DNA from 3 places in the Pseudomonas sp. CH61 genome. Region 3 is predicted to be linked to each of the others. Evidence: riboswitches for the same ligand, from Rfam matches in the RefSeq annotation. Region 3 holds a riboswitch; each other region holds the start of a gene.
What was found. Region 3 has a riboswitch for cobalamin ahead of AC5SEM_RS12865 (TonB-dependent receptor plug domain-containing protein). Riboswitches for the same ligand answer to the same signal wherever they lie in the genome.

Region 1 (9,777 bases), 980 kb from region 3:
CGTCAGTCGCTGTTCGCCCAGCGCATTGCCAAGCAACGCGCGGGGCTGGATCTGCCGTTATTCCCGACCACGACGATCGGCTCGTTTCCGCAAACCGCGTCGATCCGTCTCGCTCGGCAGTCGTTCAAACAAGGCAAGTTGAGCGAAGCCGAATACACCGAGGCCATGCACAGCGAGATCCGTCACGCGGTGGAAATCCAGGAGCGTCTGGGCCTGGATGTGCTGGTGCACGGTGAGGCCGAGCGCAACGACATGGTCGAGTACTTTGCCGAGCAACTGGATGGCTACGTATTCACCCGTTTTGGCTGGGTGCAGAGCTACGGTTCGCGCTGCGTTAAACCGGCGGTGATCTTCGGCGACCTCAGCCGTCCGAAAGCCATGACGGTCGAGTGGATCCGCTATGCCCAAGGGCTGACCGACAAGGTCATGAAAGGCATGCTGACCGGCCCGGTGACCATGCTGATGTGGTCGTTCCCCCGTGAGGACGTCAGCCGTGAAGTGCAGGCGCGGCAACTGGCGCTGGCGATTCGCGACGAAGTGGTGGATCTGGAAGCCGCCGGCATCAAGATCGTGCAGATCGACGAAGCGGCGTTCCGTGAAGGTCTGCCGTTGCGTCAGGCGCAGTGGCAGCCTTATCTGGACTGGGCGGCGGAAGTGTTCCGCCTGTGCGCCTCCGGTGTGCGCGACGAAACGCAGATCCACACGCACATGTGCTACAGCGAGTTCAACGATGTGATCGAGTCCATCGCGGCGATGGATGCCGACGTGATCACCATCGAAACCTCGCGTTCGGACATGGAATTGCTGGAGGCCTTCGAAGCCTTCGCTTACCCGAACGACATCGGCCCGGGCGTTTATGACATCCACTCGCCACGCATCCCGGATGCGTCGGAGATGGCAAATCTGCTGCGCAAGGCTGCCAAGCGGATTCCGGCCGAGCGGCTATGGGTCAACCCGGATTGCGGTTTGAAAACCCGTGGCTGGCCGGAGACGGAAGCGGCGCTGGTGCACATGGTTACTGCCGCCCGGCAATTGCGGAAAGAGCTGGCCTGACACCTACAGCTGGAATTCACACAATCCCCTGTAGGAGTGAGCCTGCTCGCGATGGCGTCGTATCAGTCACTTATGAGTTGACTGACACACCGCTATCGCGAGCAGGCTCACTCCTACAGGGGTTGTGTATGTATTTTCAGAAACGGGAATTCTCATGGCATCGCCGAAAAGCTGTTGCTACTGTGCCCTGCCGCATCCCAGGTATTTGCCGCTACATGAGTGATCAACCCGTTATCCAGACCGTGTCCGACGCAGACATTCCTGAAGTTCTGGATTTTGTTCTAAAGGCCCGTGCCGAGCTTTTCCCCAAGCTCAGCGCGACCGGCATGCCTGACGATCTGGCGCGTTTTGCCGAGGTTTATCTGCGTGGGGCAGGGCGCTTTCTGATCGCTCGCCATGAAGGACAAATCGTCGCGTCCATCGGCTATCTCCCTTACGACCGGCGCTTCCCGCACTTGCCCTATCCGGACCTTGAAGTAGTGGAAATCGTCCGTCTGTTTGTCCTGCCATCGCAGCGCCGCTCAGGGTTGGCCGCGGCGATATATCGATCACTCAAAGACCTGGCACTCGCCGACGGAGTCGAGGTGATCTACCTGCACACCCATCCGTTTCTGCCGGGGGCCATCGCGTTCTGGCAACGGCAGGGTTTCGAGATTATTGACGTCGACGCTGACCCGGTGTGGCAGACCACTCACATGCACAACGTCATGAGTGGAATCTGAGAATCTGCGCCCCATCGAACGGGTCCGTCAGATAGTGCGCCCTGACCCCGAACGTCTCCTGTAACCGCTGCGGTGTCAGCACTTCCAGCGGCGCGCCCAGCGCCACCAGTCGCCCGCGCTCCAGCACCGCCAGACGATCGCATTTCAACGCCTGATTAAGATCATGCAAGGCGATCAGCGTGGTCACCGGCAACGCCTGCACCACATTGAGAATGGTCAGCTGATGCTGAATGTCGAGGTGGTTGGCTGGCTCGTCGAGCAAGAGGATTTGTGGCCGCTGCGCCAATGCCCGAGCAATGTGCACCCGCTGCCGCTCGCCGCCGGACAGACTGCGCCAGAGACGGGTGCGCAGGTGCATCGCGTCAACGTCAGTCAACGCCTGCTCGACGATGGCGTCGTCCACCTGCGACCACGGTTGCAGCGCCGACAGCCAGGGTGTGCGCCCCAACGCCACCGCATCGAACACGCGAATGCCGTCGTCGGTGTCGGCCTGTTGTTCGACCACCGCCAGCTTTTGCGCAATGCTGCGCCGGGCCATTTTGCCCAGGCGCTGACCTTCGAGCAGCACCTCGCCAGCGCTCGGCTCACGCAGCCCGGCCAGCAGTTTGAGCAGAGTGGATTTGCCGGATCCATTCGGCCCGACGATGCCGAGGGTTTCGCCGCGCTGAACTTCAAGGCTGACACCGTTGAGCAACTCGGCGCCGCGCACCTTGAAGGTCAACCCGGAACAACTCAGAACACTGCTCATCGTGCAGATCTCCGGCCCACCAGAATCAGGGCAAATACCGGCGCACCGACCAGTGCAGTAATCACCCCGACTGGAATCACCTGACCCTTGATCAGCGTGCGCGACAGCACATCAGCGGCAATCAGAAACACCGCGCCGCCCAACGCACTGGCCGGCAGCAGGCGTGCATGACCGGTGCCGAGCAACAGCCGCGCGGCGTGGGGAATCACCAACCCGACAAAACCGATCGAACCGACAATCGACACCATCACCGCCGTCACCAGCGCCGCGCAGCCAATCAGCAGAATCTGCACACGTCGCACCGGAATGCCGAGGGATGCCGCCGAGTCCGCGCCAAAGGTAAACGCATCCAGCGCCCGGCGATGCCACAGACACACGACCAGTCCCAACACGGCCACCGGCACCGCCAGCCACACCGACGGCCAGCGCACGCCGCCGAGATTGCCCAAGAGCCAGAACATGATCCCGCGTGCCTGTTCAGAGCTGGCCGAGCGGGTGATCAAAAACGCAGTGAGCGCATTGAACAGTTGCGAACCGGCGATCCCCGCGAGAATGATTTGCCCGGTACCGCTGGCCGAACCGCTGACCCGCGCCAGCAGAATCACCAGCACGAACGCCGTGACCGCGCCGGCGAAGGCACCGACTGACAGCGAGATCATCCCTGCGCCAACCCCGAGCAGCGCCACCATCACCGCTCCGGTCGAGGCGCCGGCAGAAATCCCCAGCAGATACGGATCGGCCAACGGGTTGCGCAACAGCGACTGCAAAATCACCCCGCACGTCGCCAGACCGGCACCGCACGCCGCCGCGACCAGTGCGCGGGTAAGTCGGTAGTTCCAGACGATGCCTTCATCGATAGGATCCAGCGCGTATCCGGCGCCCCACAATTTGTTCGCCAGCACTTGCATGACCACGCCCGGCTCAATCGAGGTCTCACCAATGGCCACGCCAGCAACCACTGCAATCAACAGCGTCGCCAAGGCCAGCAACGTACGGATCAGGCTGGCACTCATTGCGACAGGTCATAGCCGTTGATGGCCGTGGCCAGTTGCTCGATGCCGTCGAACATGCGCAGGCTGGCCTGCATGGCCATGGCGTCAAGAATGATGATGCGGTTGTGTTTCACCGCGTCCATATTGCGCGTCACCGGGTCGCTGCGCAGGAAGGCGAGTTTCTTTTCATAGTCGTCAGCGGGGAAGCGCTGACGGTCCATGCGCGCGATGACGAGGAAGGTCGGATTGGCTTTGGCGATGGTTTCCCAGCCGACCGTTGGCCACTCTTCATCGGACTGCACGACGTTGCGCACGCCGAGGGTGTCGAGCATGAAATCAGGAATGCCTTTATGTCCGGCCACGAACGGCTCGATGTCCATTTCGGCGCTGGAAAACCAGACCAGCGCGCTGGCATCCTTCAGCCGTTTGCCCTGGGCGGTGGCAATCGATTTGGCGAGGCTGGCCTTGAGTTGGTCGTTGAGCTGCTGGCCACGCTCCTGCACATCAAAGATCTGCGCCAGTTGGCTCACGCTTTTGTAAATCGTCTCGATGCGAAACGGTGCCAGTCGCGTACCGTCGGCGCCGACCAAGTTGTCCTTGGCTTCGCAATCGGAGGGCAGCAGGTAGGTCGGAATCTTCAGCTCATGAAATTGCTCGCGGGTGCCGACCGCGCCTTGCGGGCCGACCATCCATTCCAGCTCCACGGCGACCAGTTCCGGGCGCTTGCCGATCACCGATTCGAAACTCGGTTCGTTGTCAGCCAGACGCTCGATCTTGTCGTTCTGCGCCTTGTACTTGTCCAGCACGTTGTTGAACCACAGCGACGTGCCGACGACTTTGTCGCCCAGGCCCATGGCGTAGAGCATTTCCGTGCCGGCCTGGCCGATGGTCACGGTGCGCGTCGGGGCGTGCTGGAAGGTCAGGCTGCTGCCGCAGTTTTCGACGGTCAGTGGATAGACAGTCGAGGCCGCCTGCGCCATGGCGCCAAGGGTCAGGCCGGTGATGAGGGTGGCGATGCGGGGCAGCAGCATGGGGCAGTCTCCGAGGGAACCGTACGGGGAGCGGGAGAGTACGGTCTGGAAACACACCATCGAACGCGGTCAGGAAAACAGCGCAAGGCCGGGCAGCCAACGAAGACGCGCACGGCACGATGTCCTTCCCGGACACCCCGCCGGTTAGTAATCACTGTGCCGGCAGGTCTCCTGACTGATGCGTCATCGCCTTGCTCCAGCCTTCCCGGGATTTACCCAGTGGCAGTCGTGGAGCAGGCTCGGCACCTACAGTTGCGGGGGCAGTTCCGATCAATGCTGTGCAAGCACCTCGGATTCCCTATTAGTCCCCTTCGGGAACCGACGGCGGCATGGTAGTCGATCGAGCCGCTGAAGGGGAGACGAATCTGCCGTGGCGAGGATCAGTGTTGGCTCATCAAACCGTGCAACACGCCCAGACGCAGGCCCGGTTCGGAGGGCAGCATTTGTGCAATGCCGAACACTTTGAATGCCGCGAGCATCAACACCAGACCGCCGGGCAGAATGCTCTGGCGGTGTGGTTGCAGACCGGCGAGCTTGAGCTGTTGCACGTTGTTCACTTTCAGCAAAAGCAGCGACAGGCGCAGCAGCCCGCCATAGGTGATGCCGTCCTGACCGAAGTCGTTGAGGCGATTGGCCTTGAGCACTTTGGCGAGCATGCGCGCAGTGCCGGACGAACCGATGGTTTGCTGCCAGCCCTGCGCACGGTAGCGCCGGGCAACCTTTTCAAACTGCAGGATGGCGAAGCGTTCGGCCTCCTGTAGCGCGCCGGCAGACACGTCACCGCCACGAAAGAAGCGCGTGCTCAAGGTGCCGCTGCCGATGGCAATACTTTCGGTGAGCAATGGTTGTGAGCCTTGGCCGAGGATCAGCTCGGTGGAGCCGCCGCCGATGTCGACTACCAGGCGCAGGTCTTCAGCGCTCGGCAAGGCATGGGTCACGCCGGCGTAGACCAGCCGCGCCTCTTCATGGCCGCAAATGACGTCGATGGGAAAGCCCAGATGCCGCTCTGCACTGGCGAGAAACAGTTGCGCATTGTCGGCCTCGCGCACTGCGCTGGTTGCCACCGCACGGACTCGGCCGGCCTCGAAGCCGCGCAGCTTTTTGCCGAACCGCGCCAACGCCTGCCAGCCGCGATCCAGTGCCAACGCATCCAGCGCGCCACCGTCAAAACCTTCAGCGAGGCGCACCGGTTCACGCAGGGTTTTCACTTCCTGAATCTGCAAGCCTTTGCGGCTGCGCACCGACTGGCCGATCATCAGGCGAAAGGCATTCGAACCCAGGTCGATGGCGGCAAACAGCGAGGCGTCGTCTTTCATGGGAGTCCTTGCAGAGCGTCCGTCGCGAGGCTCAAGACGGTTTGCGAGGATTCTGCCGTGATCTTGATGACATCCTGATGACGGGGCAGGGGCGGTTCAATGAATTTAGGGCTGTCATGACACTGTCATTATCCGGCGTCTATGCTGAGGCCAATACATCGCGTGTTCTTAAAGTTTTTGCTGCCGGTTTTGGCAGCTTTTTTTTGCCCGCGATTTGGCTGTTGATCGTTCCCACGCTCCGCGTGGTAATGCCTCTAGGGACGCTCCGCGTCCAGTGACGCGGAGCGTCACGGGCTGCATTCCCACGCAGAGCGTGGGAACGATCAGGGGTAGGGGTTACTCAGCAGGCTTGTGGGGTTTCGCCCCGGGCCAGACGCGCATTGATGTCTTCGATCACTTCAGGCAACTCGGCGATGGTGTCGATCAGATAATGCGGGCGCGAAGGCGCGAACATCTTGCCGATCCGCGCACGTTCTTCCGCCAGTCGATCCGACGGCAATGCCTTGTATTGCTCATAGGTCAGGCCCAGCGCGTTGCCGGAACAGGTCAGCGCCACCGTCCACATGCCTGCACTGCGCCCTTCGAGAATCCCCGGCCAGGTGTCGTCAACCTTGACGCACGCGGCCACGTCATCGATGCCCAGAGCAATCACGTTAGCCAAGGCCTGCGCCGGATAGGGCCGGCCATTCGGCACCTCATCGGTGGCGACGACATGGTCAGCGACGTAGCCATTTTCCCGCGCCAGTTCGACAACCTTGGCCATCACCACCGCTGGATAACCCGAGCACGAACCGATTTTCAACCCCTTGTCGCGCAACGCCGCAATCGCTTCGAGCGCACCCGGAATCAACGTAGAATGCAGGGCGATTTTCTCGATTTGCAACGGCATGAAGCGCTCGTAGATCGCCGTGACATCGTCGTCACTCGGCAAGCGATCAAACGCTGCACGATAACGCTCGGCAATCTGCGGCAGGTTGCACAGGGTGCGGATGTGATCCCACTTGCCCATGCCCATCGGCCCGCGCGCTTCTTCCAGCGACACGGCGACGCCGAACTCGGCAAAGGCCTCGACGAATATCTGCGTCGGTGCAAACGAGCCGAAATCGACAACGGTGCCGGCCCAGTCAAGGATCGCGGCTTGCAGGTGAGTCGGTTGTTGGTACTGCATGGTCAATCTCCGTTTTCAGGTAAGCGTGGGCCGTCCCTCGGCAATGAGGTAGGCGGTCAAGGGGCAGTGCTGATCAGGTCAGCGGTGGATTTGCATCAAACAGTTCGGCAATCACTGGCCGGTTCCGACGGATGCCGAGGCAGCACAAGTGGTATTCGATAAAGAACGGGTGGTCGACAAACGTAATGGGCGTGGTGCCCGGGGTTTCGGCGTACTCGACGGCCGAGACGAAACCGATGCCGATGCCTTTGACGATGGCGTGCACGATGGCTTCGCGGCTGTTGAGTTGCATGACGCAATCGAGCTCGATATCGAGGCGCTTGCAGCTTTCTTCCACCAGTTGCCGGGTGCGCGCGCTGGATTCGCGCATCACCCATTTTTCGCCGCTGATTTCACTGATGTGAACCTGCGCCTGGCGGGCCCACGGATGGTCATCGCGGACCACGGCGATGATCGGATAACGGTGATACAGCCGCGTGTGGAAGCGCTCATCGAATTCCGACAAGGCCAGGATCGCCACATCGATATCGAAGTTGAACAACCGCGCCAGGGTGTCCTTTTCCGAAGAAAATGAAGTTTCCAGTTCTATATCCGGGTGGCGCTGCATCAGCTCATACGTCAGGTTCATCGCAATCGGCGGTGACACCGCGCCGAGGCGCAACATGCCGGTCTTGCGCTGCTTGAAGCTCTGCAACAGTTGCACGGCTTCATCCTCCTGACCGAACAGGCCCTGGGTGATGGCGTAGAGCTTGTGTCCGGCGGCGCTCATTTCGATGTAGCGGCCACGCCGATGGAACAGCTCCACCGAGAAAGTGTTCTCCAGTGCGTTGACCTGCTCGCTGACGGTCGGCTGGCCGACGCTGAGGTACTCGGCTGCGAGAGTGAAACTGCCGGTTTTGGCCACCGCATGAAACGAACGCAACCACTTGTGATACTGGTACATGCAAGCCCCGTCAGCGTCGAATGGACAATGCCACTGCCGCACTGCACAGGCAGGCGCTGGTGACCACTATGAAGATCAGAGACGTATTTGCCGTGGTGTCAAGCAGACGCCCGATCAGTGGCTCGGCCAATCCGGCGAACAGGTACGAGGAAAAGTTCATGATTCCGGTCGCTGTACCGGCGCGTTTTGCCCCCACCAGATCGGGGCACAGCGCCCAGAAACTCGAGGCCGGGCCGTAGACGAAGAAGCCGCAAAGGAACAGTGCCACCAGGCCGATGACACTGTGCGGCGGCAGGCTCCACATCCACAGGCTGGTGGCGGCGCCGAGGAACATATAGAGCATGATCGCCAGATACCGCTTGGAGCCGAACAGTTTGTCCGACACCCAGCCGTTGCTCAGTGCACCGACCGCCATGCCGACGGGGAGGGCGACGGTGATCCATTTCGGATCGATCATGCCGTCACCGCTTTTCCAGTCCGCGCCGAGAAAGTGCACCGGCACCCAGACGATCAAGCCGTAGCGTGCAGCGTTCTGAAAACCCAGTGACAGCGCGGCGATCAGCAGCCGGGGATTTTTCAGCACGGCTTTGTAGCGTTGGGCCGAGGACTCGACTTCGCCCTGCGCGGCTTCCTGATGCTTGTCGTCAGCGTTGGCCACACCGGTATCGCCCACCGGCTCGAAGCCCAGATCCTGCGGGCGTTCGCGGGCAACCAGATAGAAAATGATCCCGCCGGCGAGCATCAGCAGCACCGGCAAACGGAAGATCCAGCGCCATTCCAGTTGCAGCACTTCGAGCACGACGATGGAAGTGACGTACGACAGAATCGACGCGCAACCGGCGGCGAAAGTGTAGAAGCCATAGACCTTGCCGCGCTCGCCCGCCGCCCACCAATTGGCAATCAACCGACCGCCCGGCGCCCAGCCCAAGGCCTGAAAGTAGCCGTTGACGCCCCACGGCAGAATCAGGCTGGTGAAACCGCTGGCAAAACTGGTCACCCAGTTGGCACCGCACGACAACACCGCACCCAACGTCATGATGCGCCGGCCACCGAATTTATCGGCGAGGTTGCCGTTGATGGCCTGACCAATCGCGTAGGCCCAGAGCATCGCCGCAGAAGCCCAGCCGAGGGTTTCCTTGCTCAGGCCGAACTCGGCCTGAATCCCCGGAATGGCAAAACCGAAGGTCTGCCGCCCGGTGTAGAAAAACAGGTAACAGAACATCGCCGCCAGCAGCATGCGCCACTGGGCGACCCGGAACGAGGCAGAACGTACGGCGAGACCAGGCATGGTTTGGGCACGATTCATGATCTTTTCCTTATTGTTGTCGGTTCCCGTCGGTTGTCGTCGGCGGGTGCACTCTTTTTCGGTGCGGCAGGAAATCACCGCGGCTGTATGCCGCTGGCGGTGCTTGGATTACTCGGGTGTCATCAGGCGTCAGGCGGCTTGCGAACCGATGAAGTTCTTGCCGCGCGCGCCCTGCATCGCGAGGTGGATGATGTCTTCGGCATCCTTGGCCGAGACACCGTAATCGGCAAACTCGGTCTTCACTCCGAGGCTGTGCAGGAACTCGCGCAACTGCTGCTGGGCTTTGCCCAGGTCCGCGCCGAACACCCGTTGCAAGGTACGGTCGCGAGTGGCGTCGTGACCCCAGGCCAAACCCAATACCAACGGCAAGGTGAAGGAGCAGGCGATGCCGTGGGGCAAGCCGTGACGCAAGGTCATCTCATAGGAGATCGAATGCGCCAGCGCGGTTTTGGTGTTGGAAAACGCCAGCCCGGCCTTGAGCGCAGCGAGTGCCATGCG
Region 2 (9,777 bases), 760 kb from region 3:
TATGGGTCAATGGGGTTGGGGTTTGGTTATGGGGGCATATCCGTTGCTGCGGGTGCCGCCGCTGCCGGTTTCGCTCTTACAGCGACTCACTTTTCCAGACGCCGAAAAGTAAGCAAAAGGCTTTGCCCCGGCGTACGGCACTTCGCTGAGGCTCAGTGTTCCCTCGCTACGGTGTCCATCCGGGGGCATCGCCTACGGTTTGCTTCGCTGCACCTCCTCTCGATGAATGCGGCTTCGCCGCACGGCGCTACGCGCCTAACCCCCGGATGAACACCTACGCTCGGCCTACCGAAGGGGCAAAAGATCAAAAGCCGAAGCAAGATCAAGAGCCAGATCAAGAGCCCCTCACCCTAGCCCTCTCCCGGAGGGAGAGGGGACTGACGGTGGTGTTTGGGAGAGTTACGCCGACGTGCAATACCGCGTTGAACTCAGGCTCAAAAAAGCAAAAAAATCGGGCCCCTATCCATGAGGTTAGAGGGACTGATCGGGGTGTTTGGGAGAGCTACGCCGACGTGCAATACCGAGTCGAACTCAGATTTTGAAAAGCCCACAAATCGGCTCCCTCTCCCTCGGGAGAGGGCTGGGGTGAGGGGCAAATCCACCACAAAACCAAAGTCCAACACCCGCTCCTCACCACTCAATAGGCCGAGTGTCAGCTCGCCTGCTTTTGATCTTGGAGCCCGTCGGCAGGCTGAGTGGAGGGATTGATCCGGGGGTGGGAGCGCAGCGACCGTTTGGCGCAGCCAAACACAGCGGGAGTAGGTGCAGCGAAGCAAACCGGAGACGCTGCGCCCGGATCGATCCCGGAGCGAAGGAACCCCGAGCTTTAGCGAGCGGGCCGAACGTCAGGGCGAAGACCTTTTGGTTACTTTTGGGGCGTTTGCCAAAAGTGACCCGCCGTAAGGGCGGAACCGTAATCAGCAACACCCGCAGCAACGGATAAGCCCCCCCACAAAATTGACTAAAATCCCCAACCCATGCTCTCCTACACAACTTGTTACGGGTGCCCTTCACAGGGTGAAACGGGAAACCGGTGAATCATGTGCTTTACTCAAGCCCATGTCAGTCCGGTGCTGCCCCCGCAACGGTAAGCGAGCGAAGCGTCAAAACCACTGTGTCAGCAAGACATGGGAAGGTGACGCTTGCAGGTCGGCCTGACGCCAACCCCTCGTGAGCCCGGAGACCGGCCCGCAACACACAGCCCGCACCTCGTGCGTCGCTGAACATAACAAACCCGCGGTGGGCGGGCGCTGTTCGAACCTCTGCGAGCCCGACCCGCAGGGGTTTTCATGCGCTCGATTCACCCACTGACATTCCAGAGGGAAGCGCCATGTCGATCATCAGCAGCACCGGCAGCAACACGGACAAAATTTCCAGCACCGCCACCCTGAGCCAACGCCTGAGCGCCGCGATCTTCGCGTCGATCCTTGGTGCCAGCCTGGTCTACTTCGCCGGTTTCTCGCACATCGAAGCGGTGCACAACGCCGCCCACGATACCCGCCACAGCGCCGCGTTCCCGTGCCACTGAGACCTGTCGACATGATCAAGCGTATTGCGCAAACCGCAGGTTTCACCGGTCTGCTGGCCGCCCTGCTCCTCACCCTGCTGCAAAGCTTTTGGGTCTCGCCGCTGATTCTGCAGGCGGAAACCTTCGAGAAGTCCGAGCCGGTGGCGGTTCACGAACACGCCGCTGGCGTGGCTGCGCACACCCACGACGCCGAAGCCTGGGAGCCGGAAGACGGCTGGCAGCGCGTGGTCTCGACCACAGGCGGCAATCTGGTGGTTGCGGTGGGTTTCGCCCTGATGCTCGCTGGCCTCTACACCCTGCGCGCACCGACCAAAACCTCGCAAGGCTTGCTCTGGGGCCTGGCTGGTTACGCGACATTCGTACTGGCACCGACGATGGGCCTGCCACCCGAATTGCCGGGCACTGCCGCTGCTGATCTGGCTTCACGCCAGATGTGGTGGATCGGCACCGCCGCTTCGACCGCTGTCGGCCTGTCGCTGATTGCATTCAGCCGCCACTGGCTGATGAAAATCCTCGGCGTGGCCATCCTCGCCGTGCCGCACGTGATCGGCGCACCGCAGCCGGAAGTGCATTCGATGCTCGCGCCGGAGGCATTGGAAGCCCAGTTCAAAATCGCTTCGCAGTTGACCAACGTGGCGTTCTGGCTGGCCCTGGGCCTGATCAGCGCCTGGTTGTTCCGCCGCAAAAGCGCTGGCCAATACCACGCATGACCGATGACAGCGCAGCGCCGACCTTCGTGGTCGGTCTGGGCTGCCAGCGCGGCTGTCCGGCCAGCACGCTGCGCGCGTTACTCGACCAAGCCTTACAGGCGCACCGCATAGAGCTTGAAACGGTCAAGGCGTTGGCCAGCATCGACCTCAAGCGCGACGAGCCGGGCCTGCAAGAACTTGCCACTCAGTTGGCTTTGCCCTTGCTGTATTTCAGCAGTGAAGAACTGGCCAGTTATCAGCAACGACTCAGCCACCATTCGCAGATCGCCTACGAACGCACCGGTTGCTACGGCGTGGCAGAAAGTGCAGCGTTGGCACTCGCCGAACAGCTGATTCAGGCACCGGCAAAACTGCTGATTTCCCGGCAAAAATACGCTCAGGCCACGTTGGCATTGGCCGGCGCGGCGTAAAGTCCCGATAATCCCCGCCATCGATCATGAGCAATCTTCATCTGAAGCGTTGCTGCGCCTCTTTTCCAAGGATTTAAAGATGACCGTCTACTTCATCGGCGCCGGCCCCGGCGACCCGGAACTGATCACCGTCAAAGGCCAGCGGCTGATCCGCAGTTGCCCGGTGATTATCTATGCAGGCTCGCTGGTGCCGGCGGCGGTGCTCGACGGCCATCAAGCCGAGACGGTGGTCAACAGCGCTGAACTGCATCTGGAGCAGATCATCGACCTGATCAAGACCGCGCATGCCAAGGGCCAGGATGTGGCGCGGGTGCACTCCGGCGACCCGAGTCTCTACGGTGCGATTGGTGAGCAGATTCGTTACCTGCGTGAGCTGAATATTCCGTTCGAGATCATTCCCGGGGTGACGGCGACGGCAGCCTGTGCCGCGTTGCTCGGCGCGGAACTGACGTTGCCGGACGTCTCGCAAAGCGTGATTCTGACCCGTTACGCCGACAAGACCGCCATGCCGGCAGGCGAAGAACTCGGCAGTCTGGCGCAGCACGGCGCGACCATGGCGATTCATCTGGGCGTCAACCATCTGCAGAAGATTCTGGCGGAGCTGTTGCCGCATTACGGCGCGGATTGCCCGATCGCGGTGATTCACCGGGCGACGTGGCCGGATCAGGATTGGGTGGTGGGGACGCTGGCGAATATCGCTGGGAAGGTCGAGGCCAAAGGGTTTCGGCGTACGGCGTTGATTCTGGTGGGTCGCGTTTTGGGCAGTGAGGTGTTTAGCGAGTCATCGCTGTATCGCGCCGGGCATGCTCACCTCTACAGACCATAAATTGGAACGCGGAGCGTCCCGGGCTGCATTCCCACGCAGAGCGTGGGAACGATCAAAGGCCCCTTCGCGAGCAGGCTCGCTCCCACATTTGATCGCATTCCAAAGGTGGGAGCGAGCCTGCTCGCGAAGGCGTCAGTACATTTCACCCATAAAAAAACGGCGCTCACGGGGCGCCGTTTTTCATGTCCGCAGCGAACACCTTAGTAGTAGGCGTTTTCTTTCTGCGTGTGGTCGGTCACGTCACGAACGCCCTTCAGTTCAGGGATGCGTTCGAGCAAGGTGCGCTCGATGCCTTCCTTCAAGGTCACGTCCGCCTGGCCGCAGCCCTGGCAGCCGCCGCCGAACTGCAGCACGGCGATGCCGTCTTCAACCACATCGATCAGGCTGACCTGACCGCCGTGGCTGGCCAGCCCCGGGTTGATTTCGGTTTGCAGGTAGTAGTTGATGCGCTCGTTGACCGGGCTGTCGGCGTTGACCATCGGCACTTTGGCGTTTGGCGCCTTGATGGTCAGTTGGCCGCCCATGCGGTCGGTGGCGTAGTCGACCACGGCGTCATCGAGAAACGCTTCACTGAAGTGATCGATATAAGCGGTGAAGCTTTTCAGCCCCAGCGCGGTGTCTTCAGGTTTTTCTTCGCCCGGCTTGCAGTAGGCAATGCAGGTTTCGGCGTACTGGGTGCCAGGCTGGGTGATGAAGACGCGGATGCCGATGCCCGGGGTGTTCTGCTTGGAGAGCAGATCAGCCAGGTAATCGTGGGCGGCGTCGGTAATGGTAATAGCGGTCATGGAAACTCCTCGCAGGCTTGGGCGCAGTTTACGCCAATCGTTGCGCCGGACAAAGTCCTAGTATTTTTGTCGGGAAAGATTCTCGTCCGCCCCGCCGTCGATCCGCGCCTTGAGCCAACGATAGCTGCGTTTTTCCACCCATTCGTAGCTCAACCAGGAGCCAACGCCGATGGCCAGCGCACACACGACAAACAACAAATACGGGTTGATAGCGTAGCGCCGGGCCAGATAACCGCCCGCCGACAGCACCAGAACGTGCATCAGATACACCGAATACGAGCAATCGCCGAGCAGTTTCAGGACCCGGCTGCGCTCGACATAACGCTCCAGTGAAATACACGCCATCACCAGCACCGCACTCGGTACGCCCCAGTTGAGCAGCCTGGGCGCCGGTGCCCAATGATAAATCGCCAGCAACGCCGCGATGATGGCTGCCAGTGGCAGCCACAGTCCCGCGCCAATCCAGCCCCGGCGATAGAGCATGCCGATGCCAATCCCCAGCAGAAACTCATAAACAATGTCCGAACGATAAAACTCGCTGATCCAGCCAAACCCGGTCCAGGCCTGACTCACCGCAAACAGCAGCGCCGCGACTACCAGCAGGCGCACCTGCAGACGGAACAGCAACGCCCAAGCGAACAACACGTAAAACAGGATTTCGTAATTCAGCGTCCAGCCGACATTCAGCGTCGGATAGAGGCCGTAGCCGCCGGGGTTCTCAGTCGGAATGAACAGCAACGACAGCAGCAAATGGCTCCAGTCCACAGACTGATCCGGCAGCAACGGCTGGGCGAACACCACCAGCAGCGCCATCAACAGCGTGTACAGCCAATACGCCGGGACGATGCGAAACAGCCGATACAACAGAAAACGCGCGGGCGGCAGCGGTTTGTTCTCGGTCGAGAGGAAAATCACCAGACCGCTGATGACGAAGAAGATATCGACGCCTACCGCGCCCTTGTCGATGAACAGCTGCCCGATTGGCCCGCGTGCTTTGAAGTCAAAGAAAATCTGCATGAAGTGGTGGCAGACCACCGTCCACGCGGCCAGCGCACGCAGGGCTTGCACTGAAATCAACATCGGCCGCTCCCGTCCACAATTCCTGAAACCACCGCAGATCCCTTGTAGGAGTGAGCCTGCTCGCGATGGCGGCGGCACATTCAACATCTCCAGTGCCTGATTCTCCGCTATCGCGAGCAGGCTCACTCCTACAGGGGTTTTGCAGTGTCGCTTGAAGTTGGGACAGCAGCCTCGCCTCAAACGATCAAAGATTCTCGTAGCGATTCATGTCCAGCACGCCCTCTTCCACCGGTTCGGTTTCGTGGATGTACTGACTCAAATCGTGGAAATAGAACCAGAATTGCGGATGACTGCGGCGGATCCCCCAGCGTTCGACGATTTTCTCGAAGCGGTTCGCATCCTTGGCGTTTTCCATTGCATCGACAAACGCCGGCACCTGATCGGCCGGGACATTAAAGATGAAGTTCGGATAGCTGCTGAGCACGCCCGGGTAAATGGTCAGCGTATCCAGCCCGGGCTGATAACGCCGTGACTCGCCGAGCAGGAACGCCACGTTACTGTGCGCGCGGTTGCGCAACAGGCTGTAGACCTCGCGTTTGCCGCTGGCGGTTTCAATGCGCAGCATCGTCGCTTCCGGGAGCTGATCAATCACCTTCAAACCGGCGGCCGGGCGCGAAGTCAGTCGGCTCAACGCCTGTTCGGCATTTTGCAGCGCCAGGTCGATATTCGGCCGCGAGCAATAAGCGCCATCGCAACGGTTGATCGGATCGGGCCGCGCATTGAGATCGCCGTAACGCGCCAGCAATTGCATGGCGAAGTCGTATTTCGGGTCTTTCTCATCGAGCTTCAACGCGGTCGGCTTATCGTCGTCAATCGCCTCGTAATCGAGCCACATCTTGAACTGGCCACCGCTCTGGTACCAATCGTCGAGATAGTCTTCGCGCGAATCAGCGGGCATCAGGCGCAGGAAGTTCTGCTCGGCGCCGTTGCGGATCAGGTCGAAATACAGACGGGTTTGCGCCTGATGGGAGACGTTGCCGAACACATCGAAGTTGACCGCCAACTGGTAATAGGTGCGTTCCAGCAGCGGATAGTCAAACAACCACATCGTCTGCGGCACCTCGCCAATCAGGCCTTTGGTCACCGAAGCGCTGTCGAAGTGGCGAAAAATGCTCAGCAGCGCGTTGTCATTGCCGGCCCACAGGGTCGACCAGCTCGGCGCGGGGAGATCGGCGTAGCTGTCGCGGCGCAGAGCCTCATATTCATTGCGCTTGTCGCGGTAGTTGCGCCACAGGCTCAACACGCTGCCGACATCGTCGTTCTGCCCCGGCATGGCCAACAGCGGCGTGGCCTGGCCGCGATAGTTCGGGTCGGTGATATAGAGGTCGTGTTCCGGTGCCTGGAACAGTGCCCAGAAGTTATCGCGGATCACGTCGGTCGCAATCTGTCCACGGCACACCGGGCCGCGAATAAACGTGCGGACGAAGTATTCGGCGTTGTCGAGCATGAACTGGTAACGCGCCTGCGCCGGAATCGCTTCGAACGTCGCGAAGGGATTGGCACGGCTCTGCGGGCCGTAACCGGGCAGCGCATTAACCTGCCAGTTGCCGCTATAGAACAGGCTTTTCACCCGCGCCATCTTCGCCGCGCTCAGCGGATAGGTGATGTGGGTTTTATGCACGATCACACCCTGCACCGGCCACAAACGGTAATACACCTGAGTGCCCGGATCGTCGTTGGGGCGGCGAGTGGCGATAAGGTCGATCGGCTGCCCGCTCGGTGTGCGCGAACGCACCCACTGGAAGTAATGCCCCGGCTCGCCATCCTTGAAATAGATGTGCGCGAGGTACAAGTGCTCGTAAAGCCAGCGTCCGACCAGACTCTGCCGGGCGCCGGGAGTATTAAGCAGATTTTCCCACTGGACGATTTGCAGCGCCTCTTTCGCGCTCGGCGCCAGGCCTTGTTCGTCAATCGGCGCACCCGAGGCCAGCCAGCGCTGCAGCGTCTGATATTGCTGATCGGTCAGCCCGGTCACCGCCAGCGGCATGCCTTCTTTCGGATGGGCACCGGCGTAGCCCTCAAACTCGGCCGGCAGCGAGCACATGTTCTCGCGGTTCAGGCCCAGCACAATCTCTTCCGGGAGTTTGGCGTTGGGCGTCAGCGGCGTCTTGTGCCCGAGTTCGAGCATGCGCGCCATCAGCGCCGCCTGACTGCCTTGGGCATCGAGCACCGAATAGAAGTCTTTCTGCTGCCAGGCACGTTTGCCGAAGGCGTCGTAAAACAGCCGAGTGGTCGGTGCCGCTTGTGTGCGCTCGCCATCGTAAACCGGCATCTTGCTGGCGCCACGGGCCGCGCCCTCGCCACTGCCCAGGTTGAGCTGACAGGCAGAGTCGTAGCACGCATGGCAGGCCACGCACTTCTCGGTGAAGATTGGCTGGATGTCGCGGACGTACGAAATCGACTGAGAAATGCCCGGCACAGTCGCTGGCTCTTGCGCCACGGCGCCCCAGCTGAGAAACAGCAACACAAAACCAATGACGCGGTAAGACATGCTGCTGATCCCGATTGTAAAAAAACGCCGCGATTCTACAGTATGACGCCCGTACCAACATGAGCGATATTCATGCAAAAGCCCCACATGCTCCAAAAGCGCACAGGTTTGCTATGATCCCGCTCCTTCGTAATGGTCTTTCCGAGTAGTCCAAATGTCCGATCGCAGCGTCCGCCTTCAAGCTCTCAAGCAAGCACTCAAAGAGCGCATCCTGATACTCGACGGCGGCATGGGCACGATGATCCAGAGCTACAAGCTCGAAGAACAGGATTATCGCGGCAAACGCTTCGCGGACTGGCCGAGTGACGTCAAGGGCAACAACGACCTGTTGGTGATCACCCGTCCGGACGTGATCGGCGGCATCGAGAAAGCCTATCTGGATGCCGGCGCCGACATCCTCGAAACCAACACCTTCAACGCCACGCGCATTTCCATGGCCGACTACGGCATGGAAGAACTGGCCTACGAACTAAACGTAGAAGGCGCACGTCTGGCGCGCAAGGTCGCCGACGCCAAGACCGCCGAGAACCCGGACAAGCCACGTTTTGTCGCCGGCGTGCTCGGTCCTACGAGTCGCACCTGCTCGCTGTCGCCGGACGTCAACAACCCGGGCTACCGCAACGTCACCTTTGATGAATTGGTGGAAAACTACACCGAAGCCACCAAAGGCCTGATCGAGGGCGGCGCCGACCTGATCCTGATCGAAACCATTTTCGACACCCTCAACGCCAAAGCGGCGATCTTCGCCGTGCAAGGCGTGTTCGAAGAGCTGCACATCGAACTGCCGATCATGATTTCCGGGACCATCACCGATGCCTCCGGCCGCACACTGTCGGGCCAGACCACCGAAGCGTTCTGGAACTCGGTGGCGCACGCCAAGCCGATTTCCGTCGGCCTCAACTGTGCGCTCGGCGCCAGTGAGCTGCGTCCATACCTGGAAGAGCTGTCGAACAAGGCCAGCACCCACGTTTCCGCGCACCCGAACGCCGGCCTGCCGAACGAATTCGGCGAGTACGACGAACTGCCGTCGGAAACCGCCAAGGTCATCGAAGAATTCGCCCAGAGCGGCTTCCTCAACATCGTCGGCGGCTGCTGCGGCACCACGCCGGGCCACATCGAAGCCATCGCCAAAGCCGTCGCCGGTTATGCGCCACGGCAGATTCCGGACATCCCCAAGGCCTGCCGCCTCTCGGGTCTGGAGCCGTTCACCATCGATCGCAGCTCGCTGTTCGTCAACGTCGGCGAGCGCACCAACATCACCGGTTCCGCCAAGTTCGCCCGTCTGATCCGTGAAGACAACTACACCGAAGCGCTGGAAGTCGCCCTGCAACAGGTCGAGGCTGGTGCGCAGGTGATCGACATCAACATGGACGAAGGCATGCTCGATTCGAAGAAGGCCATGGTGACCTTCCTCAATCTGATCGCCGGTGAGCCGGACATCTCGCGCGTACCGATCATGATCGACTCCTCTAAATGGGAAGTGATCGAAGCCGGCCTCAAGTGCATTCAGGGCAAGGGCATCGTCAACTCGATCAGCATGAAAGAAGGCGTCGAGCAGTTCATCCACCACGCCAAACTGTGCAAGCGCTACGGCGCGGCGGTGGTGGTGATGGCGTTCGACGAAGCTGGCCAGGCCGACACCGAAGCGCGCAAGAAAGAAATCTGCAAACGCTCCTACGACATTCTGGTCAATGAAGTCGGCTTCCCGCCGGAAGACATCATCTTCGACCCGAACATCTTCGCCGTCGCCACCGGTATCGAAGAACACAACAACTACGCTGTGGACTTCATCAATGCCTGCGCCTACATCCGCGACGAACTGCCGTATGCGCTGACCTCGGGCGGCGTGTCCAATGTGTCGTTCTCGTTCCGTGGCAACAACCCGGTGCGCGAGGCGATCCACTCGGTGTTCTTGCTGTACGCGATCCGCGCGGGCCTGACCATGGG
Region 3 (9,777 bases):
CCGGGCGATGTCAGTCGGCGAGTTGCCTGGCGTCTCTCCCCAATAATCTTCAGCGGCCAGCAACGTGCCGTCGGCGCTTTGCCGAATTTCCATTTCGGGGCTGGAGATGATTCCTTTAACGAGGCCCGGTTGGGTTTTGTAGCGGATGAAAATGGCAGGCGAGGCGTCGATGGGCAGGGAGGCGTTCAGCAACTGCGTCAACTGCCGGGTGCCAGTCCCGGCGGCAAGCACAACAAGGTCGGCATCAAACGTGCCCGCTGTGGTTTCAACGCCGGTGACATCTGCGTTGCAGGTTTTGAAAGCGGTCACTCGGGTTTGCGTGAGCAATTGCGCCCCTAGCGCCCGGGCGCCGGCAATCAAGGCGTGGGTGGCCTGCACGGCGTCGAGTGCGCCTTCTTCCGCGCGATACAACGCGCGGGGAGGGGGATTTTTCAGGTTGGGCTCGCGGGCAAGCACCTCGGCCGACGATAACAATGTCGCCGACGCCGGATACTCTGCTGATTCGCTGTACGACAGCGCTCCGGTCCAGCGAATCTGCAAATCCGGCAGCTCGGTTTCGAGTCGTCGGTAGGCTTCTATGGCCATACCGCGCAACTGCGCAATCGGATCAGCGCCGGCGTGCGTAGTATTGATCCAGGCGAAAGAGCTTGCCGTCACGCCGCTCGCGATCTCGTCAGCCTCGATCAGCGTGACGTGCGCACCTTTGCCGGACAGGTGATACGCAATAGAGGCACCGATGATGCCTGCACCCACCACCACAATTCGCCGATGTGCTGTCTTTTCCATTGCAACATTCCCTGTTTTCGAGGTGCCGATCCTGCAACAGGGGGGACGCTGCGAGCAACCAGAAAAAAGCCCGGCCAAAGCCGGGCTCGTCCACTTGCAACGGATCAAGCAGCCATATTCCCCGCCGCCATTTCCTTCTTGCAGCTGGCCTTCATGGCTTCCATCTGCGCGCCCAGTTCTTCGAGTTTTTCCTTGCCCAGAAGCTTTTTCGCCTGAGGAAACATTTCCGTCTCTTCCTCTTCGATATGGTGCTCGAGCAGTTCCTTGACCACTTTCACCCGACCGGAAAATTCCGGAGTGCCCGGGTCGGTCAGTTTCAGATCGGGCAGCACCAGTGAGTCCACGGTGCGGTGTTCTTCCTTGGCTTCGAAGTACATGACGTCCTGTTCCTTGCTGCCGGCGGCCTTGAACGCGGGGTAGAGGATTTCCTCTTCGAGGCGGGTATGGATGGAGATTTCCATTTCCAGTTTGCCCAACAGCTCGACGCGTTTTTTCAGCGCGCGCTCGGTTGAATCACTGAGTTGGCTAAGGATGTCTTTGACTTTTGCATGATCGGCTTTGAGAAGGTCGATGGCGTTCATGGCGTTGCCTCTGCTGTCACGGAGTGAACACAGGCCGTTGTTTCACGGCGCTGTGAATGCCCTGATTCAGTCGCATTTGCCATGCCAGGCCGTGGCGAATGCTCAATCGCTCTGGATCAAGGGCTTGCGCCGACACGGGCAAAAAGCCTTCGTGCAGCCTGCATGAAGAGGACATTGCAGGCATTGCAGATCACGGCTTCGTCAGATGACAAGCGCCGCGTGCCGGGCAGTCAATCGGATTACGACGCTGAATGACTGACATGCTTGGGCCCCGCCAACGCCCAGGCAATCAAGCCGAACAACGGCACAAACACGATCAGCACGATCCACACGCCTTTGTTGCTCGCTTTCCCCTCGCTCTTGCGCACCCGATTGATGGCCCAGAGTTCGATTAGCAGAAGAACTGCCGCCAGTACGATCCACACGGTTTCGATTTGCATTGGCTACCTCCTGATGGTCTGTGCGTTAGGTGGCGTGCGGTGCGACGGGTTCATTTATTTTTGTTCAGGGCATTGAGCTGGCGAGCGAGCTCCAGTGCCACCCGACCGCTGTTAAAGGTCGGCAGCAGGTGAGTGAAAGGGATGTCGATCATTCGGTTCTCGCGCACCGCGCGCAGTTGCGACAACACCGGGTCGTGGGTCAGCAGATAGCGTTTGCGCCTGGCGGGCGACCATTCGGCGTCGGCCAGCAGGATCACGTCCGGGTCGCTGGCCAGCAGGGTTTCGCTGTTGACGGTGACTCGATAGAGGTTGATGTCGGCGAACACATTGCGTGCCCCGGCAGCCGCCAGCAGCGGAGTGACAAATCCGCGTCGGCCTTCGCTGTCGAGGCCTTTGACTTCGCTGTCGAGATAGAACACGGACAACGGTTTACCCGCACCGGCCAGGACTCGGGCGCTGGCAATGTCCTTTTCCATGGAGACGATCAACGCTTGGGCTTTTTGCTGCTGGTGCAGCAGCTTGCCCAGCGTCAGCAAGTCATTGCGTACATGCGCGAAATAATCCAGCGAATGCCCGTTGCAGGCGGACTCCAGCAGATACGAACCCACGCCATTACGCGCCAGCCCCGAGCGCGAAGTCACCCCGTCGCCGAATGCCGTGGCAAACCCGCCGATCACCAGATCCGGCTTCTGTGCGTAAAGCACCTCGCTGGCCGGGTACTGCCGCGCGATTACCGGTACGCCGAAATACACGGACTGTCGCTGCCCGGCAGCGGTGTCATCCAGATACGCCACGCCGACCAGCGCTGGCCCGGCACCCAGGGCGAGTACGAGATCGGCCGCATGCTGATTGAGCGCGACGATGCGTGAGGGCGCAGCGGCGCGCCAGTCTTCGCCGCAATTACGGTAAGTGTCGGCGAGCGCGGGCGCGGCGCAGAGCAGGGCACTCAACAACATCCACAACCTGCTCATGGCCGCGCCTTGATCAGCAAATCCGCAACCACTTCACCGCCCACCAGATGCCCTTCGACCAGCCGCTGCACCTCTTCATGGCTGTGCACGCCATACCAGCAACGCTCCGGATACACCGTCACAATCGGCCCCAGATTGCACGGGAACTGGCAGTGCGTACGGGTCAGCAGCACGCCACCCGGCGTCTCGATGCGATCGTGCGCGAGCAAATGCCGGCGCAAGGTTTTCCATAACTGCAAGGCACCACGCTGGGTGCAGCGCGGGCCGGTGCAGAGGAACACATGGCGCGCATGCTCGGGCACGTGCGACCAGTCCGGGTGCGTGTCGACGCCGTCGACGGTTTTGATCTCACTCATCAGAAGCGGTACGTGTAGCGCACTTCGGAGGTGAACGGCCGGCCGAGGTTGTCGACGTTGCTCGAACGGCTGGTGACGTAATCGCGGTCGAAAAGGTTTTCCACCAGCAGGCTAACGCGGTGTTGGTGGGCGTTGTCGAGATAGCGATAAGCGTCGGCGTCGACCACTGAATAATTGCCGTACTCGACCTGCTTCGAGCTTTTGATATCGCGGATATAGCGGATCGCACCGCCAATGCCCCACAGGCGATTTTCCGATTCATAACCCACGCGCGAACGGGCGAAGAAGCTCGGGATGTCATTGATCGTCGCCCCCGTGCGCGATTCGGTGAGGTTGCGGGTCATGTCCGCTTGCAGGCTCCACTGATCGTTGAGCGCCAGTTTGGCGTCGGCCTCGAAACCGCGCATCTGAATCGTGCCTTCACCGTTGACCCACTGAATGCCGTCGAGGGTGATCAGGTCGTCGATTTTGCGTTTGAACAAGGTCACGCTGGCGCTGAATTCGCGATCGAGCAGAAAGCCTTTGTAGTCGACACCGAGTTCAGCGTTGCGGCTTTTTTCCGGTTTGAGATTGCGGTTGCCGATCTCGTCGCCCGGCTCGTTGACGAACAGTTGCTCGGCGTTCGGCAGTTTGTAAGCGCTGCCGTATTGGCCGCGCACCGACCAATTGTCATTGAGGTCATACATCGAAGTGAGCATGCCGACCGTGGCACTGTCGCCGCCGCTCATGGCTTCGTGGCGCACACCGATGCTTGGATGCCAGTCGGGAAGAGCGTCGATCTGCGGGCGCAGTTGCGTGTAGAACGCATGGGCTTCGGCCTTGTCGTTGTCGATGATCAGCACATCGTCCTGGCCCTTGAACCATTGGTTGTCGGTACCGAACACCAACACATGGCCACCGGGCAATTCTGCTTTGCCTTCGGCCTGCACGCCCCAATCGGTGAAGCCCCAATAGTCGTTGTGGTTGATGACCTTGGTGCCGCCGCCGGCGACGTTGTTGACCCGCGTGTAGCGGGTGTCCCAGTCGTTGATATGGCCTTTGACGAAGTAGCTCAGGCGTTCGTTGATGTTCTGCTCGAACGTTGCTGTGGCGATCTGCTGCACGCGGTCGTTGGTGGTCTTGTGATTGTCGATCGGACGGGCGAAGTCGAGATTGGCGTCGGCGTATTGGTAGAACAGTTCCAGCCGCGCATCCTCGCCAAACGACTGAATCGCCTTGCCGCCGAAGGTGGTGACCTCGTAGGCGCGGTTCTTCTCGCTGACGTTTTTCATATCGCGGTTGCGATAGGGCTGGTAACCGTCAGAAACGTTATGGCTGATGTACGCGAGCAAACCGAGATCACCGAAACCGTTCGTGAAGATGTTCTCGACGCGGGCGTCTTCGGTGGTGCCGCCGAAACTGTCGACGCCCAGATTCACCTCGCCGGAGGCTTTGCGCGATTGCGGGCTGCGGGTGACGATGTTGATCACGCCCGACACGGCCTGCGTGCCGAACAACAGGCTCTGGCCGCCCTTGAGCACTTCGATGCGCTCGATGGCGTTGGCCGGCAGGGTGTCCAGATAGAGGCCGCCGTACAGGCGATTGTTCAGGCGTACGCCGTCAAGCAGGATCAACGTGTCGTCGTTGCGCCCGCCCAGCAGTGAATAAGTGCCGTAGTCGAACGGACCGTTTTTCGGTGCGACGTACAGACCGGGAATGAACATCTGCATGACGCGGCTGACATCGGCGCTGGGGCCGGCACGTTCGATCTGTTCGCGGCTGACGATCTCGACCTTGCTGCCGAACTTCGCCATCTCGGCGACGGTGGTGGATTCCACAGACGGTGCAGAAACGATTTGTTGATGGAGTTCCAGCGGCGCGTCGTCGGCCAGTAGCAGCGGGCTGAACAGGCAGCCAAGGAACAGGGTTGGAGCAGAAGTGTTGAAAGGTCGAATCATTGTCTTCTCGAAAAGGATCTTCGCAGAAGAGCATGCAGGAGAAGGCATCGCGCACAGCCAATACCGGCCCATGCCCGCCCACCGCAGGATTTTGCCAAACAAAATTTCAGGCCGGTCTCCGGGCTCGCGCGTATCGAGGCTTTCACCTTCCCATGGCCGTCTGGCCACAGTGGTGTATCGAAAGCATCACGCGCATACCGTTGCGGGGGCAGCACCGGACTTGTTCGAAAAGAACGTACCGGTTTCCCGTTTCACCCCATGCACGGCGGCATGGGACACCTGAAACTGGGCGGCATCTGAACATTCGACAGACCGTTCGTCAACTTGCCGGTGCCGACTCTTGGTCCGCGAATTACCAACTTTGGAAATAACTACTAAGGTCTATAGCGGTCATCACAGCGCAATATCGCGCGGCGTCGACAGGCGTGAGGGATACGCCAGACACGCTGAACAGGGAGGTTTTCATGCAAGGTGCCAGCGGCCATTCTTACGGCGGGCACGCCCCGCATTTCATCCGCAATGCGTTACTGGTCGCCATGGCCAACACCCTGATGCTCGCAGATGCGCAGGCCGCGTGCGGGCCATTGGCGGCGGGTGCCTATAACGTCTCGCAAACCTGCTTGCCTGCCTCCGGTGTCGATGCGTCGATCAGCACTCAGACGGGCACCACCATCAGCACCACCGCCGGCTCCTCGCTGAACAGTCGCGGCAACAATGCCAACACCACGCTGACACTCAGTGGCACCACGGTGGACAGCACACCCCCGACGGCTGCCAACGCGGTGTTTGCCAATGTCATCGGCGCCACTGGCAACGCTAGCCTTAGCGTCAACGGCGGGACCAACACTGTGAATGTCGGCGGCAGTGGCCTGGACGCGATGGCAATGACCAACGCCAGCGCCGGGTCGTCGACGTTTTCAGTGAGTTCCGGTACCACGCTGAACATCCTCAACACCGTGGTCGGCAATGAACACGACGGCATCGACATCAATGCCAGCGGCGGCGGCGCGATCAATCTGAACCATCAGGGCAGCGGCCAGATCACCTTGCTCGGCGGCAACGGTATCTGGAGCAAAGCCACGGGCAGCGGCGAGACCAACGTTAGTGTCGGGAGTGGCGTGAGCATTCTGGTCAACAACGATGATGCACTGTCGGCCGGGTCTCCGATCGGCGATGAAACGTTGCCCACGGCAGGCATTGGCAACCACGCCGGCGTGCATACCCGCGCAGTCAATGGCAACACCACACTGATCAATGCAGCGAACGTTCAAAGCATCGGCATGAACGCGTTTGGTCTGTTCACCGAAGGCGGCAATGGTATTACCCGCCTCACCAACAGCGGGACGCTGACTACCAGCGGCCTCAACGGTTTCGGCATTCGTTCGTTTGCCACGGTCGGCAGCATCGCCATCGTCAACAGTGGCGCTATCACGACGACGGGCGGCGCCGCGCACGGCATCTATGCCAACGACAACGTCGGCGGCAGTGGTTCGATCAGCATCGACAACAATGCCGCCATCAACGTCGGCAGCACGGCCAATACCGCCGGTTCGCGGGCGATCTACGTGATCAAGCGCGGCACCGGTGATGTCGCGATCACCGGTAGCGGCAATATCAACGTCCTCGGCGACATCAACACCACCCGGGCTTACGCGATCATCGTCAGCGCCGAAAACAACAATGTCTTGATCGATTACTCGGGCGATCTGTTCGCCAGCGGTTTCGGCGCGGGCGGCATTCGGGTCGACTCGACCGGGGGTAATGTTCAGGTGAACTATCGCGGCGACCGTATCGAAACCCTGCACAGCAACGCCAACGGCATCTATGCCTCGACGCAGTCGCCGACGGGCACGGTCAACGTCAATTCCGGCGGCACGATCATCACCCACTCGAACGCCGGTTCGGGCGACGGCACGGGCATTGGCGCCTTTGGTATCCAGGCGCTGACGCTGGGCGGCGACGTGGGTGTCGTGTTCAACGGCCCGCTGATCGACGTCAACGGCCAGGGCGCGGCGATTCTGGCCGGCAATGCCTTCAACTCGGGCAGCGGGCTGGGCACATTGAATGTCAGCAACAGCGGGGAATTGATTGCGCGGGGCAATGAACAGCGCGGCATCCGTACGCTGTCGGTCACTGGCGCGCAAAGCGTGGTCAACAGCGGCGCGATCCAGACACTCGGCGCCAGCAACAGTCAGGGCATTCTCGCCGCGGCCTCGGGTGCAGCGGATCTGACAGTCAGCAACAGCGGCGCGATCACCACTCGTGGCATTGGTTCGTCGGCCATCGACGCGTTGACCGAGGGCGGCAGCGCCACCGTGACCAACACGGCAACCCTTCAGGGCGGGCGAGGTGACAGCAGCGGCGTCGCCCTCGGCGGTGCGAGCCAGACGTTGAACAACTCAGGTGCGATCAGTGCGCTGAGTGATGTCGCCGTACGCGCCGATGCGACCACACCGGGCACGACGTTTACGCTGAACAACACCGGGCAAATGACCGGCGCCGTGAATGCCGTCAGCGCGGCCAGTTCACTGGCCAACAGTGGCACCTGGACACTGCGCAACTTTACCGACAGCAGCGGCAGTGGTACTCGCGATACCTGGGGCGTTGCCGTCAGTGATCTCGGCTCATCGGGTGCCAACAGCATCGATAACAGCGGTGTGCTTCGTCTGGCGGCGCAACCGGCGACGGGCATCGTCAACTTCAACGCCAGCGGCGCCTATCTGCCTCTGGGACAAACGGCCAATAGTCCAACGTTGGGCGGTGCCGTGCAGGGGCAGTTGCTCGGTGTGAACCGATTCACCCATAGCGGCACGCTTGACCTCGCCGCCGGCAGCAACACGGTCGGCAATGTGTTGCTGATCAGCGGGGCCAACACCGCTGGCACCGATGGCGGCGGGGTGTTCGTGTCCAATGGCGGCCGGCTGCTGCTTAACACCACGTTGAATGGCGGCGGCACGAACAGTCTCTCCGACATGCTCGTGGTGGATTCGACGACCACCGCCAGTGGCCGCACCACCGGCGTGATCGTGAGCAACGTCGGCGGGCAGGGCGAACTGACTCAGGGCAATGGCATTGCGGTGGTCGAACTGCTCAATAAATCCGAAGCCGCGAGTGACGCCAATGCGTTTCAACTGGCCCGGCGTGTCGTCGCCGGCCCCTACGAATATCGCCTGCAACAAGGTGCCGAGGATGGTAGCGGCAAGGACACCTGGTATCTGCGTTCGGACGCGGTGCCCCCGGATGGCCCTCCGGACGGTCCTCCCGGTCCTGATCCCGATCCATCCCCGGTGCCGAATTACCGCCCGGAAGTGTCGCTGTACGGCGCCGTCCCGGCGCTGGCCCTGGTTTACGGCCGGACGATGGTCGATACCCTTCACGAGCGGGTCGGTGAGGAACGTCTGAATCGCGGTGATCCGTTGCCCAAGGAAGACGAGTCGACCCTGGCGCCGTCGATGGGTTGGGGCCGGGTGATCTACCGCAGCGGCAAACAGGAGGGTGATCGCAAAAACGCTTTGGGCAACACGCCCGAATACAACTATGACCTGACCGCGTTTCAAGTCGGCACCGACCTCTACCGCAAGGACCGGCCCGACGGCAGTCACGAGCGGGCCGGGCTGTCGTTGTCCGCCGGGACCATCGACGCTGGCGTCAGCCACTACACCCGGCGCGCCGCCGGCGAAGACACCTTGCGCGCTTACGGCGTCGGCGCCTACTGGACGCACTTCGGCACCTCCGGCTGGTATCTGGATGGAGTGTTGCAAGTCAACCGCTTCGACATCGAAGCCAAACCCAACGACATGGCCAAACTGAAAACCCGCGGCTGGGGCTACACCGCATCGCTGGAAAACGGCTACCCGTACGAAGTCGACAAAGACTGGTACATCGAGCCGCAATTGCAGGCGATCTACAGCTACGTCGATCTGGACAGCAGTGATGACGTCGGCGCGAAAGTTCGCTTCAAGGACGTCGATTCACTGATCGGCCGCGCCGGCGTGCGCATCGCCAAGGACTGGGACACCGAAGGCGTCGACAAGAGCGCACGGCGCACCAATGGGTGGATCCGGCCGAGTATCTGGCATGAATTCAAGGGGCAGCCGAAAACCGAGTTTTCCTCCGAGTCGGGGTATATCCCGTTCGAATCCGACATTCAGGGCACGTGGGGTGAAGTGAATGTCGGGGTGGATTACCAGGCCAATCAGCGCACCACATTTACCGCGTCGGCCGGCTATCGCCAGGGGTTCGACGGTGACAGCCACGGGTATGACGCGATGTTGGGGTTCAAGATCAATTTCTAGGGCTTTCGGCTCCACCGCAAACCCTTGTAGGCCTTCGCCTGCTCGCGATAACGGTGTGTCAGGTGTTCATTTGCTTCTGACACACCGTTATCGCGAGCAGGCGAAGGCCTACATTGAATGGCTTGCTGACGCTCGGCCCTATATCCTTCACGCCTGTTTGAAGGATTGAATTAGGGAAGAATTGCATGCCGTTCAGGGTGATGGTGGTCGGTGGCTACGGAAATTTCGGCAGCATCGTGTGCAGACATCTGGCGCTGATGCCGGACATCGGCCTGGTGCTTTCGGGTCGTGACCCGCGCAAATTGCAGCGCAAACTCGATGAGTTGAACAGCCAATCGGGTAACGTCTGCGAAGGCTGGTGCGGTGATGCCATGGGCAGCGAATTCAAAGCCGCATTGCGGGCGATGAATA

Region 1: linked by a shared signal. The riboswitch ahead of AC5SEM_RS08485 (ABC transporter substrate-binding protein) and the one ahead of AC5SEM_RS12865 (TonB-dependent receptor plug domain-containing protein) in region 3 are both predicted to bind cobalamin.
Region 2: linked by a shared signal. The riboswitch ahead of AC5SEM_RS09535 (CbtB domain-containing protein) and the one ahead of AC5SEM_RS12865 (TonB-dependent receptor plug domain-containing protein) in region 3 are both predicted to bind cobalamin.

What each region holds. Positions count from the first base shown of each region.
Region 1 covers NZ_CM182098.1:1,894,575-1,904,351, forward strand. Annotated here, with positions in the region: gene metE (5-methyltetrahydropteroyltriglutamate--homocysteine S-methyltransferase) at 1-1,053, shown strand, start outside; gene AC5SEM_RS08470 (GNAT family N-acetyltransferase) at 1,269-1,775, shown strand; gene AC5SEM_RS08475 (ABC transporter ATP-binding protein) at 1,759-2,523, opposite strand; gene AC5SEM_RS08480 (FecCD family ABC transporter permease) at 2,520-3,524, opposite strand; gene AC5SEM_RS08485 (ABC transporter substrate-binding protein) at 3,533-4,546, opposite strand; cobalamin riboswitch at 4,691-4,884, opposite strand; gene AC5SEM_RS08490 (Ppx/GppA family phosphatase) at 4,927-5,862, opposite strand; gene phnX (phosphonoacetaldehyde hydrolase) at 6,203-7,030, opposite strand; gene AC5SEM_RS08500 (LysR substrate-binding domain-containing protein) at 7,104-7,973, opposite strand; gene AC5SEM_RS08505 (MFS transporter) at 7,984-9,279, opposite strand; gene psrA (iron-containing alcohol dehydrogenase PsrA) at 9,409-9,777, opposite strand, start outside.
Region 2 covers NZ_CM182098.1:2,111,352-2,121,128, reverse strand. Annotated here, with positions in the region: cobalamin riboswitch at 985-1,206, shown strand; gene AC5SEM_RS09535 (CbtB domain-containing protein) at 1,331-1,528, shown strand; gene AC5SEM_RS09530 (CbtA family protein) at 1,540-2,238, shown strand; gene AC5SEM_RS09525 (cobalamin biosynthesis protein) at 2,235-2,648, shown strand; gene cobM (precorrin-4 C(11)-methyltransferase) at 2,728-3,474, shown strand; gene nfuA (Fe-S biogenesis protein NfuA) at 3,675-4,259, opposite strand; gene AC5SEM_RS09510 (acyltransferase family protein) at 4,317-5,339, opposite strand; gene AC5SEM_RS09505 (fatty acid cis/trans isomerase) at 5,524-7,830, opposite strand; gene metH (methionine synthase) at 7,985-9,777, shown strand, end outside.
Region 3 covers NZ_CM182098.1:2,873,273-2,883,049, reverse strand. Annotated here, with positions in the region: gene AC5SEM_RS12890 (NAD(P)/FAD-dependent oxidoreductase) at 1-786, opposite strand, end outside; gene AC5SEM_RS12885 (PA2171 family ribosome-binding persister protein) at 891-1,367, opposite strand; gene AC5SEM_RS12880 (PLDc N-terminal domain-containing protein) at 1,607-1,807, opposite strand; gene AC5SEM_RS12875 (ABC transporter substrate-binding protein) at 1,858-2,778, opposite strand; gene AC5SEM_RS12870 ((2Fe-2S) ferredoxin domain-containing protein) at 2,775-3,134, opposite strand; gene AC5SEM_RS12865 (TonB-dependent receptor plug domain-containing protein) at 3,134-5,071, opposite strand; cobalamin riboswitch at 5,164-5,369, opposite strand; gene AC5SEM_RS12860 (autotransporter outer membrane beta-barrel domain-containing protein) at 5,536-9,366, shown strand; gene AC5SEM_RS12855 (saccharopine dehydrogenase family protein) at 9,552-9,777, shown strand, end outside.